DNA from 3 places in the Streptomyces sp. NPDC093089 genome. Region 2 is predicted to be linked to each of the others. Evidence: riboswitches for the same ligand, from Rfam matches in the RefSeq annotation. Region 2 holds a riboswitch; each other region holds the start of a gene.
What was found. A riboswitch is a leader RNA that binds a small molecule or an ion and turns the genes downstream of it on or off. The one in region 2 is predicted to bind cyclic di-AMP.
Positions count from the first base shown of each region.

Region 1: it holds a riboswitch for cyclic di-AMP, as region 2 does, so the genes downstream of both, ACIQFX_RS34985 (M23 family metallopeptidase) here and ACIQFX_RS08520 (transglycosylase SLT domain-containing protein) in region 2, are expected to answer to the same signal.
Region 3: it holds a riboswitch for cyclic di-AMP, as region 2 does, so the genes downstream of both, ACIQFX_RS23605 (transglycosylase family protein) here and ACIQFX_RS08520 (transglycosylase SLT domain-containing protein) in region 2, are expected to answer to the same signal.

Region 1 is NZ_JBIVPA010000020.1:21,278-26,016, reverse strand. It holds gene ACIQFX_RS34995 (M16 family metallopeptidase) at 1-994, shown strand, start outside; gene ACIQFX_RS34990 (M16 family metallopeptidase) at 1,021-2,388, shown strand; cyclic di-AMP (ydaO/yuaA leader) riboswitch at 2,588-2,752, shown strand; gene ACIQFX_RS34985 (M23 family metallopeptidase) at 2,765-3,535, shown strand; gene ACIQFX_RS34980 (GntR family transcriptional regulator) at 3,741-4,424, shown strand; gene ACIQFX_RS34975 (HPr family phosphocarrier protein) at 4,570-4,739, opposite strand, start outside.
Region 2 is NZ_JBIVPA010000003.1:350,752-355,490, forward strand. It holds gene ACIQFX_RS08515 (phosphoribosyltransferase family protein) at 1-720, shown strand, start outside; gene ACIQFX_RS08520 (transglycosylase SLT domain-containing protein) at 714-1,592, opposite strand; cyclic di-AMP (ydaO/yuaA leader) riboswitch at 1,597-1,782, opposite strand; gene ACIQFX_RS08525 (hypothetical protein) at 2,123-2,788, shown strand; gene ACIQFX_RS08530 (phosphocholine-specific phospholipase C) at 2,898-4,739, opposite strand, start outside.
Region 3 is NZ_JBIVPA010000010.1:47,851-52,589, forward strand. It holds gene ACIQFX_RS23590 (septum formation initiator family protein) at 1-133, opposite strand, end outside; gene eno (phosphopyruvate hydratase) at 294-1,580, opposite strand; gene ACIQFX_RS23600 (LysM peptidoglycan-binding domain-containing protein) at 1,885-2,199, opposite strand; partial or broken gene ACIQFX_RS23605 (transglycosylase family protein) at 2,194-2,589, opposite strand; cyclic di-AMP (ydaO/yuaA leader) riboswitch at 2,593-2,766, opposite strand; gene ACIQFX_RS23610 (transglycosylase family protein) at 3,025-4,062, opposite strand; gene ACIQFX_RS23615 (cytochrome P450) at 4,181-4,739, opposite strand, start outside.

The sequences.
Region 1 (4,739 bases), on a different contig from region 2:
CGACCGCATGGGCTCGCTGCTGGCCGCCCTGGACGACGAGTCCATGGAGAACCAGCGGGACGTCGTCAAGAACGAGCGCCGCCAGCGCTACGACAACGTGCCGTACGGCACCGCGTTCGAGAAGCTCACCGCCCTCGCCTACCCGGAGGGCCACCCGTACCACCACACGCCGATCGGCTCCATGGCCGACCTGGACGCGGCGACGCTGGAGGACGCGCGGAACTTCTTCCGTACGTACTACGCGCCGAACAACGCGGTGCTGTCCGTCGTCGGCGACATCGACCCGGTGCAGACCCTCGCCTGGATCGAGAAGTACTTCGGCTCCATCCCGCAGCACGACGGCAAACTGCCCCCGCGCGACGGCTCGCTGCCCGAGGTCATCGGCGAGCAGCTGCGCGAGGTCGTCGAGGAGGAGGTCCCGGCCCGCGCGCTGATGGCCGCCTACCGGCTGCCGCACGACGGCACGCGCGCGTGCGACGCCGCCGACCTGGCCCTGACCGTCCTGGGCGGTGGCGAGTCGTCCCGGCTGCACAACCGGCTGGTCCGCCGCGACCGCACGGCCGTCGCCGCCGGCTTCGGCCTGCTGCGGCTCGCCGGCGCGCCCTCGCTGGGCTGGCTGGACGTGAAGACCTCCGGAGGCGTCGAGGTCCCGCAGATCGAGGCGGCCGTCGACGAGGAGCTCGCCCGGTTCGCCGCCGAGGGCCCCACGCCGGAGGAGATGGAGCGCGCGCAGGCCCAGTTGGAGCGCGAGTGGCTCGACCGGCTCGGCACCGTCGCGGGCCGCGCCGACGAACTGTGCCGGTTCGCCGTGCTGTTCGGCGACCCGCAGCTCGCCCTGACCGCCGTGGACCGCGTCCTGGACGTCACCGCCGAGGAGGTGCGGGCGGTCGCCGCGGCCAAGCTGCGCCCCGACAACCGCGCGGTGCTGGTCTACGAGCCCCTGGCGACCGAGCAGAGCGACAACGGCGACGACGAAGAGGGAGCGGACCAGTGACCGACGCTGCCGCGTCTTTGACGAGCATGGACTTCCACCCGCAGCCCCAGCCGGGCGACGCGAAGCCCTGGGCCTTCCCGGCCCCGGACCGCGGGAAGCTGGACAACGGCCTGACGCTGCTGACCTGCCACCGCCCCGGCCAGCAGGTCGTGGCCGTGGAGATCTTCCTGCCGGCCCCGCTGGACGCGGAGCCCGCCGGTCTCGACGGCGTCGCCACGATCATGGCCCGCGCGCTCTCCGAGGGCACCGACCAGCACAGCGCCGAGGAGTTCGCGGCCGAGCTGGAGCGCTGCGGCGCGACGCTCGACGCGCACGCCGACCACCCGGGCGTACGGGTCTCCCTGGAGGTCCCCGTCTCCCGGCTGCCCAAGGCGCTCGGGCTGCTCTCCGAGGCCCTGATCGCCCCGGCGTTCCTGGAAACCGAGATCGAGCGCCTGGTGCGCAACCGTCTCGACGAGATCCCGCACGAGACGGCGAACCCGGCCCGCCGCGCCGCCAAGCAGCTCTCCAAGGAGCTGTTCCCGGCCGAGTCCCGGATGTCCCGGCCGCGCCAGGGCACCGAGGAGACCGTCGCCGCGATCGACGCCCCGGCCGTCCGCGCCTTCTACGACGCGTACGTCCGGCCCGGCACGGCCACGGCGGTGGTCGTCGGCGACCTGACGGGCGTCGACCTCGACAAGGTCCTCGCGGACACGCTGGGCGCCTGGACCGGTGAGCCGGCCGAGCCGCTCCCGATGCCGCCGATCACCGCCGACGACGCCGGGCGGGTCGTCATCGTGGACCGCCCGGGCGCCGTGCAGACCCAGCTGCTCATCGGCCGGATCGGCCCCGACCGGCACGACCGCGTGTGGTCGGCCCAGGTCCTCGGCACGTACTGCCTCGGCGGCACCCTGACCTCGCGGCTCGACCGGGTCCTGCGCGAGGAGAAGGGCTACACGTACGGCGTGCGGGCCTTCGGGCAGGTGCTCCGCTCGGACGCCGAGGGCAACGGCGCCTCGATGCTCGGCATCAGCGGCTCCGTCGACACCCCCAACACCGGTCCGGCCCTGGAGGACCTGTGGCAGGTGCTGCGCACCCTCGCCGCCGAGGGGCTCACCGACGCCGAGCGGGAGACCGCCGTGCAGAACCTGGTGGGGGTCGCGCCGCTGAAGTACGAGACGGCCGCCTCCGTCGCCGGGACGCTCGCCGACCAGGTCGAGCAGCACCTTCCGGACGACTTCCAGGCCCAGTTGTACGCGCGCCTGGCCGAGACCGGCACGGTGGAGGCGACCGCTGCCGTGGTCAGCGCCTTCCCCGTGGACCGGCTCGTCACGGTGCTGGTGGGCGACGCGGCGCAGATCGCGGAGCCCGTGCGGGCGCTCGGCATCGGTGAAGTGACCGTCGTGACCGGCTGATTCCGGTTCCGGTGTGACAACGGGAGGGCCCCGGCGGCAGGTTCGCCGGGGTCCTCCGTTATGTCCGTATTGGGCGCAAGGGTAACTCTTTGCCCTGTGGCAAGTCTTACAAAAAGCGTGTCTGGTTGGTGATTGAAAGACGATCCGCATAGCGTCGGTGCGGCTGTTCGTCAGTTGCACGTGCCGCAGCCGCGGCATCGGACAGTCATCGCCGAGTCCCCGTCAGGCGCGAGCCTGGGGAGCCGGGGACCCACATGAGTCCCTGGGGTGAATCGGACGCCTTCGTCCCGTACGGAGGGGTTCGTAGGAGACCTTCCTGCTCCGAACCCGTCAGCTAACCCGGTAGGCGAGAAGGAAGGAAAGGATCAGCCACTACATGGCGTTCACCCGTGCCACCGGGAAGCATCGTGGTCCGAGCCGGATGGCGCGCCGCAGCGTGGGCATCGCCGGCGTCGCGACGCTCGCCACCACCGGCGTCATCGGAACCCTCGCCTCCCCGGCGCTCGCCGCCGACACGGACAACCGCTCCGCCGAGGACACCGGCCTCACCCAGGTCATCACCGAGGACTCCCTCGTCGACCGGATCGACGCCCAGGCCGCCGCCCAGGAGCAGGAGGCCGTCGAGGCCCTCGCCCTGGCGAAGGCCAAGGCCGAGGCGAAGCGCAAGGCCGAGGCCCGCGCCAAGGAGATCCGCGAGGAGCGCGAGCGCGCCGCCCGCGAGGCCGAGCGCCGCCGTCTGGCCTCCTTCCAGCTCCCCGTCGCCGGCTCGTACGTCTCCACCGGCTACAAGACCGGTGGTTCGCTCTGGTCCTCGGGCAGCCACTCCGGCGTCGACTTCCACGCCGCCTACGGCAGCAGGGTCGTCTCCGTCGGCTCCGGCACCGTCGTCGAGGCCGGCTGGGGCGGCGCGTACGGCAACAACATCGTGATCCGGATGAACGACGGCACGTACACGCAGTACGGGCACCTCTCCTCCATCGGGGTCCACGTCGGCCAGACCGTCGAGCCCGGTCAGCAGATAGGCATCTCCGGCTCGACCGGCAACTCGACCGGACCGCACCTCCACTTCGAGGCGCGCACGGGCGCCGACTACGGCTCCGACATCAGCCCGATCGCGTACCTCCGCGCCCGCGGCGTCCACGTCTGACCCCGCCCGGCCCGGTTCCGCACCGCGTCGCAAAAGCCCCGGCTCGTACTGAGCCGGGGCTTTTCGCTGCTCGCGGGGCAGTGGAACAATGCCATGGATTCCGCCGGGGCATCGGAAATCCCGGCGCGCTGCAATAGAGTCGATGATCAGGCGCAGAACAGGCGCCGCTCGAATTGTCTCGCGCGGACCAAGGCGGAGGTCGGACATGCGCATTCCCGCGCATTCGGTATGCACGGCGATCAGGGACGACATCGTCTCCGGCGTCTACGAGCGCGGCGGCCGGCTGACCGAGGAACAACTCGCCCGCCGGTACGGGGTCTCGCGCGTCCCGGTCCGCGAGGCCCTGCGCACGCTGGAGTCCGAAGGCTTCGTCGTCACCCGCCGGCATGCGGGGGCGCACGTCGCCGAGCCCACCGAGCAGGAGGCGGCCGACCTGCTCGACATGCGGTCGCTGCTCGAACCGCTGGGGGCCGCGCGGGCCGCGCAGCGGCGCACCGACGCCCACCTCAAGGTGCTGCGGGGCCTGGTCAGACTGGGTCAGGAGCGCGCCAGGCGCGGCCAGGGCGAGGATCTGCGCTCGCTCGGCGGCTGGTTCCACGAGACGCTCGCGCAGGCCTCCGGCAGTCCGGCCCTGACGGCGCTGCTCACCCAGCTCCGGCACAAGATCGCCTGGATGTACGCGGTGGACACGCCCGCCCAGCCGGTGGAGGCCTGGGCCGAGCACGGTGCCATCGTCGACGCGGTGGCGCGCGGCGATGCCGAGCGGGCCAGGGCGCTGACCGTGCTGCACGCCGAACGCTCCCTGTCGCTGCACCGGCTCAAAAGGCCGGATCGGGGCCGTGTGAGGGTTTCGCAACATGCAGTCAACACGGCGAGCGCCCGGAATTAACGTGCGCACCGTATACAAAGAAGAAGTATTCGCACGGCGTTATTCGTGCTGCCCGGAAAAGTGACCGGGATAATGCGAATGGCCGTGGCCGCCGGAATTCGGCGGCCACGGCCATTCGTCGTGCATTCGTCGAGCGGGGACCGGATCAGACGGTCTCGGGGAGCTCGTCCAGACCCTCGGCGACCAGCTTCGCGAGACGGTCGAGCGCGACCTCGGCGCCGTCGGCCTCCGACGCGAGGACGATCTCCTCGCCGCCCTGCGCACCCAGGCCGAGCACCGCGAGCATGGAAGCGGCGTTCACCGGGGTGCCGTCGG
Region 2 (4,739 bases):
TTCTACCGCGACTTCGAGCAGACCGCCGACGCCGAGGTCATCGCGTGTCTGGACCGGAGCCGTGCGGCGCGGGGCCCGGTGGTGCGGGACTCGGACGTGAGGATCGCGGTCGGCGGCGTCACGCTTGCGGGGCGGCTCGCCGTGCCCGACGGTGCCGCGGGCATCGTGCTGTTCGCCCACGGCAGCGGGAGCAGCCGGCACAGTCCCCGGAACCGGGCGGTCGCGGAGGTGCTCAACCGGCAGGGCCTCGGGACCCTGCTGTTCGACCTGCTGACCGAGGCCGAGGCGGGCGACCGGGCGCACGTCTTCGACACCCCGCTGCTGGCCGGACGGCTCGCGTTCGCCACGAAGTGGCTGGCGGAGCAGCCGGTGGCGACCGGCCTGCCGTTGGGCTACTTCGGCGCGAGCACGGGAGCGGCCGCCGCGCTGTGGGCGGCGGCCGATCCGGAGTGCGCGGTGAGCGCCGTCGTGTCGCGCGGTGGCAGGCCGGACCTCGCGGGGGACCGGCTGGCCGGGGTGCGCGCCCCCACGCTCCTGGTGGTGGGCGGTGCGGACGCGCTGGTGCTTGACCTGAACCGGAGGGCCGCTTCACTGCTGCGCTGCGAGAACAGGATCGCCGTGGTCGAGGGTGCCACGCACCTCTTCGAGGAGCCCGGCGCCCTGGAGGAGGTGGCGGAGCTCGCCACCTCCTGGTTCGCCGGGCACTTCCGGGCTCAGTAGGCGCCGTTGACGTTGTCGATGGAGCCGTAGCGGTCGGCCGCGTAGTTGCACGCGGCGGTGATGTTGGCGACCGGGTCGAAGAGGTCCATCGACGTGCCGGGCACGTGGTAGGCGAGGAAGGTCGGCTCGATGACCTGGAGCAGGCCCTTCGAGGGCGTTCCGGCCGCGGCGTTGGAGTCCCAGAGGTTGATGGCCCGGGGGTTGCCGGAGGACTCGCGCATGACGTTGCGGAGGATGCCGTCGTACGAACCCGGGATGCCGCGCTGGGCCATGATGGCCAGCGACTCGCGGATCCAGCCGTCGAGGTTGTCGGCGTAGTTGGTGGCGGCCGGGGCGGCCTGGGCCGGAGCGGCGGCGGGGGCCGCCGCCGGGGCGGCCTGCGCGGCGGAGGCGCCGGTGGAGGCCGGGGCGGAGCGGCGCTCGGAGCGGCTCGCCCGATCGGGTGTACCGGTCTTCTTCTTCGCCGGCGCGGGGGTGACCTTCGCGGAATCCCGACGAAGCGTCAGTTCAAGACCCGGATGAATAAGTGACGGATTGTCACCCACGGCGCTTCGGTTGGCCCGGTAAAGGTTCTTCCAGCCGCCCTGAATTCCCTTCTTCTGGGCGATCAGGGAAAGCGAGTCGCCGCGGACGACGGTGTAGGTGCGGGCGGCGGCCGGGGCGGCGGGAGCCTTGGCGGCGGTCGGCGCCGCGAAGGCGGGGGCCGCGACGGCGCCGGTGGTGAATTCCGGTGCGCCGGAAACGGGCGCGGCGCCGGCCACGGCGGGGGTGATCAGCGGGAGGGCAAGGGCGACGCCGCCCGTGCCGGCCAGTGCGAGTCCCTGGGAGACGGGGCGTCGACGGGGGCGGCGGTGCTTACCGTGAGCAGGCATGACGGATTCCTCTCCGGCGCCTGCGGGGTGAGCTGTCGGGTTCGGACGGGAGCTGTCCGGCCGCGCGCACGCGGCTGCACCCCGAGCCGTTCCGGATTTCCGGATCGGCGTATTCGTGGGTCCCCCGCTCCTGCCGTCGGGTGAAAAGGGAGGTATTTCGAGCGGTGGCAGGATTTGGCGATCCGCTCGAATGGAGGTGACCGTAGGCCAGTAATGCGGCGGATAACAAGGGGATGGCAGTCCGTCGCGCGGCGAAAAGATCACGTAATTCAGGTAATTCAAGATCGGCCGCCCGTCCGGGCCGTCGAACTCCCGTGTGCCCCATGGCCTGCGGACATTTCGATCATCAGGGCGAAACCGGGAAAGTGAGTCGCGTCACCAGGTTCCCAATGTCCGAATATGCGCGGTAATTCTGTTAATGGGGGAGTGGGTGGAAAAGACCCCCGCGGTGGGTGTGCAGTCAAGGGCAAAAGTCGCAAAACCGACATTCGTGCTGAAGGATGGACCCATCCCGACCGAGGAGCCGCCGGATGCCGCCCGCCCTCTCCACCCCCAGCCCCGACACCGTCGATCGCGAGGCCGCCACGCTCTACGACAGCGCCGTCTGGCAGCGGATCGTCACCGACTGGACCCCCGCCCCGACCTCCGATCCGCCCCCCGACCGGGCCTCCGGCCGGACGGGTGGCGAACCGGTCGCTCCCGACGCTCCGCCGCGAGAGCCGGAGAGCTGGCGGAACCTCCTCACGGTGCCGGTGGAGCGGCTCGTGGCCGACGCCCTCGACGCGCTGCCGCCGCCGCTGCCCGCCGAGCCCCGCCTGCCGGGCCGCATCGGAGCCGTACTGCCGGACCGGCTGCACATCTGGCGCCGCATCGGCCGCAGCGACCTGCGCCCGTCGGTTCACCTCGGCTACGCCCGCCGCGTGCTCACGGAGTGGGGCTGGCAGAACGTCCCGTACAAGCTGCGCGACGCGCGCGGGGCCCGGTGCGTCTGCGGCGCCCTGCTCGCCGCGCACCGACTCGGCCACGGCAGCGCGGACACCATGAACGAGGCTGCGGCCTGGATCATGACCGAGCTGCGGTCGCGGGGCTGGAACGATCTGATCGGACCGTGGAACCGGGCCCCCGGCCGTACGGCGGACGACGCCGTGGCCCTCCTGGACGCCACCATCCACCGGGCCGCGCAGGCCGGCCGCTGACGGCCCCGGGTCGCGACGGACGGCCCCGGAGGCCGTACCCGACGGCCCGGACCGTGACGGACGTCCGCCGGGAGGCACCCCGAGGGCGCCGCCCGGCGGACGGCGGCGGTCAGCCGCTGACGCTGGGCGCTCCGGTCTCGATGTGGCCGGTGTACCGGCGCGACCAGGTGCCGTCGATGTCGGCGACGATCGTGAAGTCGTACCAGCCGCCGTGGTAGGCCACCGCGTTGAAGAAGTCCTCGCGGCTGGAGTTCGCCGGCACCGTGTACGTCCACGGCCCGTCCGAGCGGTAGGCGTTCGACCGGATCGTGAAGGTGACCGGACCGCCCGACGCGTTGGTCATCCTGAACCACAGGGCCGTCTTGCCCGTGCCCGGCTCGGTCGCGAACCTGGCGGCCACCTCCACGGCCTTGCCCGCCTTGGAGGCGTCGCCGATGAAGCGCCGCAGGAAGCGGTTGGGGCCCATCATCGAGATGTCGTACTTGCCCGAACCCGAGCCGAGGCCGATGTTGAAGTAGTCGGACGCCGTACCGCCCGGGTCGACGGTGTACTGCCAGGCGGCGGTGTCGCGGTACTGGTGCGGGTGGATCGAGAAGTGCGCCGCGCGCCGGGCCTCCGCGCCCTGGTTCGTCATCGAGAACCAGGCCAGGATCTTGCCGGCCGCCCCGAACTCGAACCGGTCGAGGTTGCCGTTCGCCTGGTAGGGCACCGCGCGGGCCGGCCGGGTGCCGGACTCCTGCGCCGGCAGGGCGTTGTTCTGGGGCGCCGGGTTCGGCAGCGGGCCACAGGTGGCCTGGCCGATGACCTTGGCGGTGGAGGGGAGGCCCGCCGGCACGCCGTACACCGGGTGGGCGAAGTCGAAGACCCCGGTCAGATCGCCCGTCACCTTCCTGCGCCACTCGCTGATGTTGGGGCAGGTGGCCGGTGTGCCGAGGGCCGCCGTCCAGGTCTCCATGAAGCGCAGCACGGAGGTGTGGTCGAAGACCTCGGAGCTCACCCAGCCGCCCCGGGTCCACGGGGACATGACAATCATCGGGACGCGGAAGCCCAGGCCGATCGGCAGGCCGTCGAGGTACTCGCCCGGCGTCCCCGGCGGGGCGACCGGCGGCGGCACGTGGTCGAAGAAGCCGTCGTTCTCGTCGTAGTTGAGGAAGAGGACCGTCGAGTCGAAGACCTCGGCGTCGGCGGCCAGGGCGCGGTATACCAGGTCGACGAAGTGTGCGCCGTCCCCCGGCGGGGCGTACGGGTGCTCCGAGAACGCCTCGCTCGCGACCACCCAGGACACCTGCGGCAGCGTGCCCGCGACGACGTCGGCGCGGATCGCCGCGGCGATGTCGTCCGGTGTCGAGCCGGTGACCCTGGGGACCGACCCCATGCCCCGGTCGTACAGCGGGTCCCCGGGCCGGGCGTCGGTGAACTTCTTGAAGTACGCGAGGCCGTTGTCGCCGTAGTTGTCCTGGGCGTTCTGGTAGACCTTCCAGCTCACTCCGGCGCGCTGGAGCGCCTCGGCGTACGTCTCCCAGGTCAGGCCCGACTCGTCGCCGCCGTCCTTGCTGGAGCCGTCGATCCTGCCGCTCCAGAGGAACGTGCGGTTGGGGCCGGTGGCGCTGAGCGCCGAGCAGAAGTACGCGTCGCAGATCGTGTAGTGGTCGGCGAGCGCGTGGTGGAAGGGGATGTCCCCGCGGTCGAGGTGGCCGAGGGTCCGGGTGTTGCCCACGCCCGTGACCCAGTTGTCGAGCCGGCCCTTGTTCCACGCGGCGTGCTGCGAGGTCCAGCTGTGCGGCAGGTCGCCGTTGCACTGTGCGAGGGTCTCGCCGTCGACGCCGCCGGCGGGCGGGGTGTCGCTCAGCTTCCAGGGGTAGTGGCGGCCGCCCCAGTTGGGCTGGTTGAACATGCCCCAGCCACCGGGCAGGTTGCCCGCGGCGCGGTCGGCGAAGCCGCGGACGCCGCG
Region 3 (4,739 bases), on a different contig from region 2:
CCGCGCGGCCGGTGAGCCGCGAGCGGCGGGCCTGACGGCGGGTCTGGGAGCGGTAGACACGGGCGGCGGTCTGCTCGCCGAGCAGCCTGATCCGGGTCGCGGTCGAGAACCGGTCCCGGTCCTTCGCGGCCATGTCGTGTCGCCTCCCCTGTTCACGCGGACGTCCCCGCACACGGTACGGGACCGAGTACGGGGACGCTTCGCTTCGCTACGCCTTTGCTCCCTGTTCAATTCTCCGGATGCAAAGGCCCGGAAGCTGCCCTGCGGGGCCGGTGCCGGCCCCTGGGGTCGTGTCAGCCCTTGAAGCGCGGGAAGGCGCTGCGGCCGGCGTAGACCGCGGCGTCGTCGAGGATCTCCTCGATGCGCAGCAGCTGGTTGTACTTGGCGACGCGGTCCGAGCGGGCCGGGGCGCCGGTCTTGATCTGGCCGCAGTTCACGGCGACCGCGAGGTCGGCGATGGTGACGTCCTCGGTCTCGCCGGAGCGGTGGGACATCATGCACTTGAAGCCGTTGCGCTGGGCCAGCTCGACGGCGTCGAGGGTCTCGGTCAGCGAGCCGATCTGGTTGACCTTGACCAGGAGGGCGTTCGCGGTGCCCTCCTCGATGCCGCGGGCGAGGCGCTCCGGGTTGGTGACGAAGAGGTCGTCGCCGACGATCTGGACCTTGGTGCCCAGCTTGTCGGTGAGGACCTTCCAGCCCGCCCAGTCGTCCTCGAACAGCGGGTCCTCGATGGAGACCATCGGGTACGCGGCGACGAGCTCCTCGTAGTACTCGGTCATCTCGGCGGCCGAGCGGGACTTGCCCTCGAACTCGTACTTGCCGTCCTTGTAGAACTCGGACGCGGCGACGTCGAGCGCGAGCGCGACGTCGGAGCCCGGGGTGTAGCCGGCCTCCTTGATGGCCTCGACGATGAGGTCGAGGGCGGCGCGGTTCGACTCGAGGTTCGGGGCGAAGCCGCCCTCGTCGCCGAGGCCGGTGGAGAGGCCCTTGCGCTTCAGCACGCCCTTGAGCGTGTGGTAGATCTCGGCACCCCAGCGAAGGGCCTCGGAGAAGGACTCCGCGCCGATCGGGGCGATCATGAACTCCTGGATGTCGACGTTGGAGTCGGCGTGCGACCCACCGTTGAGGATGTTCATCATCGGAACGGGCAGCAGGTGCGCGTTCGGGCCGCCGAGGTAGCGGAACAGCGGAAGGTCGCTGGCCTCGGAGGCGGCGTGCGCCACGGCGAGCGAGACGCCGAGGATGGCGTTGGCGCCGAGCGAGCCCTTGTTCTCGGTGGCGTCCAGGTCGAACATGGCCTGGTCGATCAGCCGCTGCTCGGTGGCGTCGTAGCCGACGAGCTCCGGGCCGATCTGCTCGATGACGGCGAGGACGGCCTTCTCGACACCCTTGCCCAGGTAGCGGTTGGGGTCACCGTCGCGAAGCTCGATGGCCTCGAACGCACCGGTGGAGGCGCCGGACGGAACAGCAGCACGGCCGGTGCTGCCGTCGTCGAGGCCGACCTCGACCTCGACCGTGGGGTTGCCTCGGGAGTCCAGGATTTCCCGGGCTACGACGACGTCGATGGACGGCACGAGCATCTCCTTCTGGGATGTGACGCTGGATGTGACGCAAGGTCGATGCAGGTCGCTTGGCCTTGCGACAAGAGCCTAACCGCCTCGGGGGCTCAGGCCCGCCGGGCGCCCGCACCCTGGGACGAAAAAGGACCCAAGGGCACGCACATGGGGACGAAGGGCCCCAGATCTACTGGACAGTAACCGCTGGAGGCCCTCCGCGGGTGCCCGTGGAGGCGCAGGCGTCCGGTACGACGGAACCCCGGCCCGGCGCGCACGGGGGGGGGAGGCGCGCCGGGTCGGGGTGGTCACCGCGGGAGGGTCGTCAGGCTCACTTCAGGTGGAGCTGCTGGCCCACGTAGATGAGGTCGGCGTCGGCGACGACGTCCTTGTTCAGGTCGTAGAGCTTCTCCCAGCCGCCCTGGACGCCGTGCTCCTGGGCGATGGTGCCGAGCGTGTCGCCGGCCTCGACCCGGTACTCGCCGTCACCCTTCTGGACCGTCGTGCCGGCCGGGGTGGTGATGGTCTTGCGGGCCGTGGCCTTCTTGGCCGAGGTGACCTTCTTGGTGGCCGTGGCCTTCTTCGGGGCCTGGCGCTTCTCGCTGCGCGTGGTCGGCTCGGTGGCCGTGCGCTTGGGGGCCTCGATGGTGCCACCGGTGTAGGCGGTGTTGGAGAGGCCCACGCCGCAGCTCGGCCACGCACCCTTGCCCTGGCCCGCGAGGACCTTCTCGGCGATGGTGATCTGCTGGGACTTCGAGGCCTGGTTGGCGGTCGGGGCGTAGGCGGTGCCGCCGTACGCGGCCCAGGTGGAGGCCGAGAACTGCAGGCCGCCGTAGTAGCCGTTGCCGGTGTTGATGGACCAGTTGCCGCCGGACTCGCACTGGGCGACGCGGTCCCACTCGGAGGCCGTGGCGGCCGACGCGGTGCCCGCGGTCATCAGCGGGGCGGCGACGGCGACACCGGTGACGCCGACGAGCGTGGCGACCTGGGTGGCCTTGGAGGGACGACGGTGTTTGCCCTTGCCGGAAAACAGCATGGAGATTCTCCTCACCGACGCCTGTGAGGTGAGCTGTCGGGTTCGGGCCGGAAAGTTGCCCGGCCGCGTGTCCTAGCACGCGGCTTCACCCCAAGCCGGTCTTCGGCCGTCTGTCTCAACGGCCGGGACCGGCACTTACCTTGGGTCCCCCACTCCTGCCTTCGGCGCTGACGCGACGACTGTTCCCATCGACCGACGGCAGGATTCGGCGTTTCGGTCGACGGGGCCCGCGGTGGCGAGCGGTTAAGACCGTAGACACAGACCCACCGGAAGTTCAAAGAGGCCGATTGCGGAAATATCGCCCTTACCTGCCTTCCGGTGGGAGGCGTTTGTGCAGGTGAGAGGTGACGGAGGCAAAGGTTACGGACAGGACACGCCAGTTGAGGCGAAGAGACCCATGTCTCACTTGCCCAGAACCGGACACACCGCCCCGAACTACCCCTCGGCCGGGACCGAATCCTTCGTCAGTTCAAGGCTCTGACCAGGCAGGATCAGGTCCGGATCGGCGCCCACCGTCTGGCGGTTGGCGTCATAGAGGGCCGTCCAGCCTCCGGGCAGTTCGTTCGACTGCGCGATGTCGGAGAGGCTGTCGCCGGGCTGCACGGTGTACGCGTCCGAAGTGCCCTGACTGTCCGTTGCGCCCGAATTATTCACTCCGTCAGCCGTCGGCGTCACGGAGGAGCCATCGGCCGGCTTGTCCGTGGATGACGCATGCTTGCCGGATTCGCCCGACTTGCCCGGCTTGCCGGCTTCCTCCGTAGCGGCCTCGCCCCGGTGCTTGCCGGATCCCGGCGCGGTCGACGGCGCGCCACCCTCCGTCTCACCGGGGGAAACGGACGTACCGGGCGCAACGGACTCGTCGGGCGCGCCCGGAGTCGTCGGCGTGCCGGGGGTGACGGGCACGCCCGGGGTGACCGAGGAGTCCGGGGCCCCCGGCGTGGTGGACGTGACGGGCGACGGGACGGCCGTGGCCTCCTTCGCCTTCTCGGCGGCCTTGGCGGAGGCCGACGGCAGGCCGTCGGTCCGGTTCGACTCGACGACCGGACCCGTGGGCGCCTTCGGGACGGAGGTCGGGCCGGGGTCCACCCCGGTGTCCTTGCCGTCGTTCGTCAGCCCGGCGATCGGCGCGCAGGTGGCCCACTCCGTGCTGCCCTTGGCAAGGGCCTTCTCGGCCACGGCGATCTGCTGGGCGCGGCTGGCCAGGTCGGGGCTGGGCGCGTACGCCAGGCCGCCGTTGCGCTCCCAGCTGTCCTGGGTGAACTGGAGGCCGCCGTACATGCCGTTGCCGAAGTTGGCGCTCCACTGGCCACCGGACTCGCACTCGGCGACCCGGTCCCAGGTGGAGGCGTCGGCGGCGGAGGCGGATCCCGTGGCGAGCAGCGGCAGCGCCATGGCGGATCCGGTCACACCGGCGGCGACGACGAGGGCGGGGGCCTGACGGGGGCGACGGTGTCGTCCGTTCCCGGAACGCATAGAAGCGCCTTTCGCGTGACGGCTGAAGACTGCGGTGAAGGTAGCCGTATTCGAACGCTCGTCACAAGTCGATGGACCCGGGATCACGCGAAGATCACAGTTCTGATGAATCGTCAGTTCACTGCGGGGGTACGGAAGGGGAGAATTCCACCGGAAGCGTGCGCAAACCCCGCATGATGAGCCCGCCGCGCCACCGCAGTTCGTCCGGGTCGACGGCAAGTCGCAGGTCCGGCAGGCGAGTCAGCAGCGTCGCCAGCGCGGTCTGCCCCTCCAGGCGCGCGAGCGGCGCGCCCAGGCAGTAGTGGATGCCGTGCCCGTACCCGAGGTGCTGGTTGTCCCGCCGGGTGAGGTCCAGCACGTCCGGCCCCGCGAACCGCGCCGGGTCCCGGTTCGCGGCGGCGAGCACCACGAGCACCGGGTCCCCCGCCGGGATCTCCTGCCCGCCGATGGTCAGCGCCCGCGTCGCGTACCGCCAGGTCGCCATCTCCACCGGCCCGTCGAACCGCAGGAGTTCCTCGACGCCCGTCTCCAGGAGCCCCTGTTCCCCGGCCGCGAGCGAGGCCTGGAGCCCCTCGCGCTGCCCGGGGTGGCGCAGCAGCTGGTAGACCCCGTTGCCGATGAGGTTCACGGTCGTCTCGAAACCGGCGAAGAGAATGATGAAGGCCATGGCGGCGGCC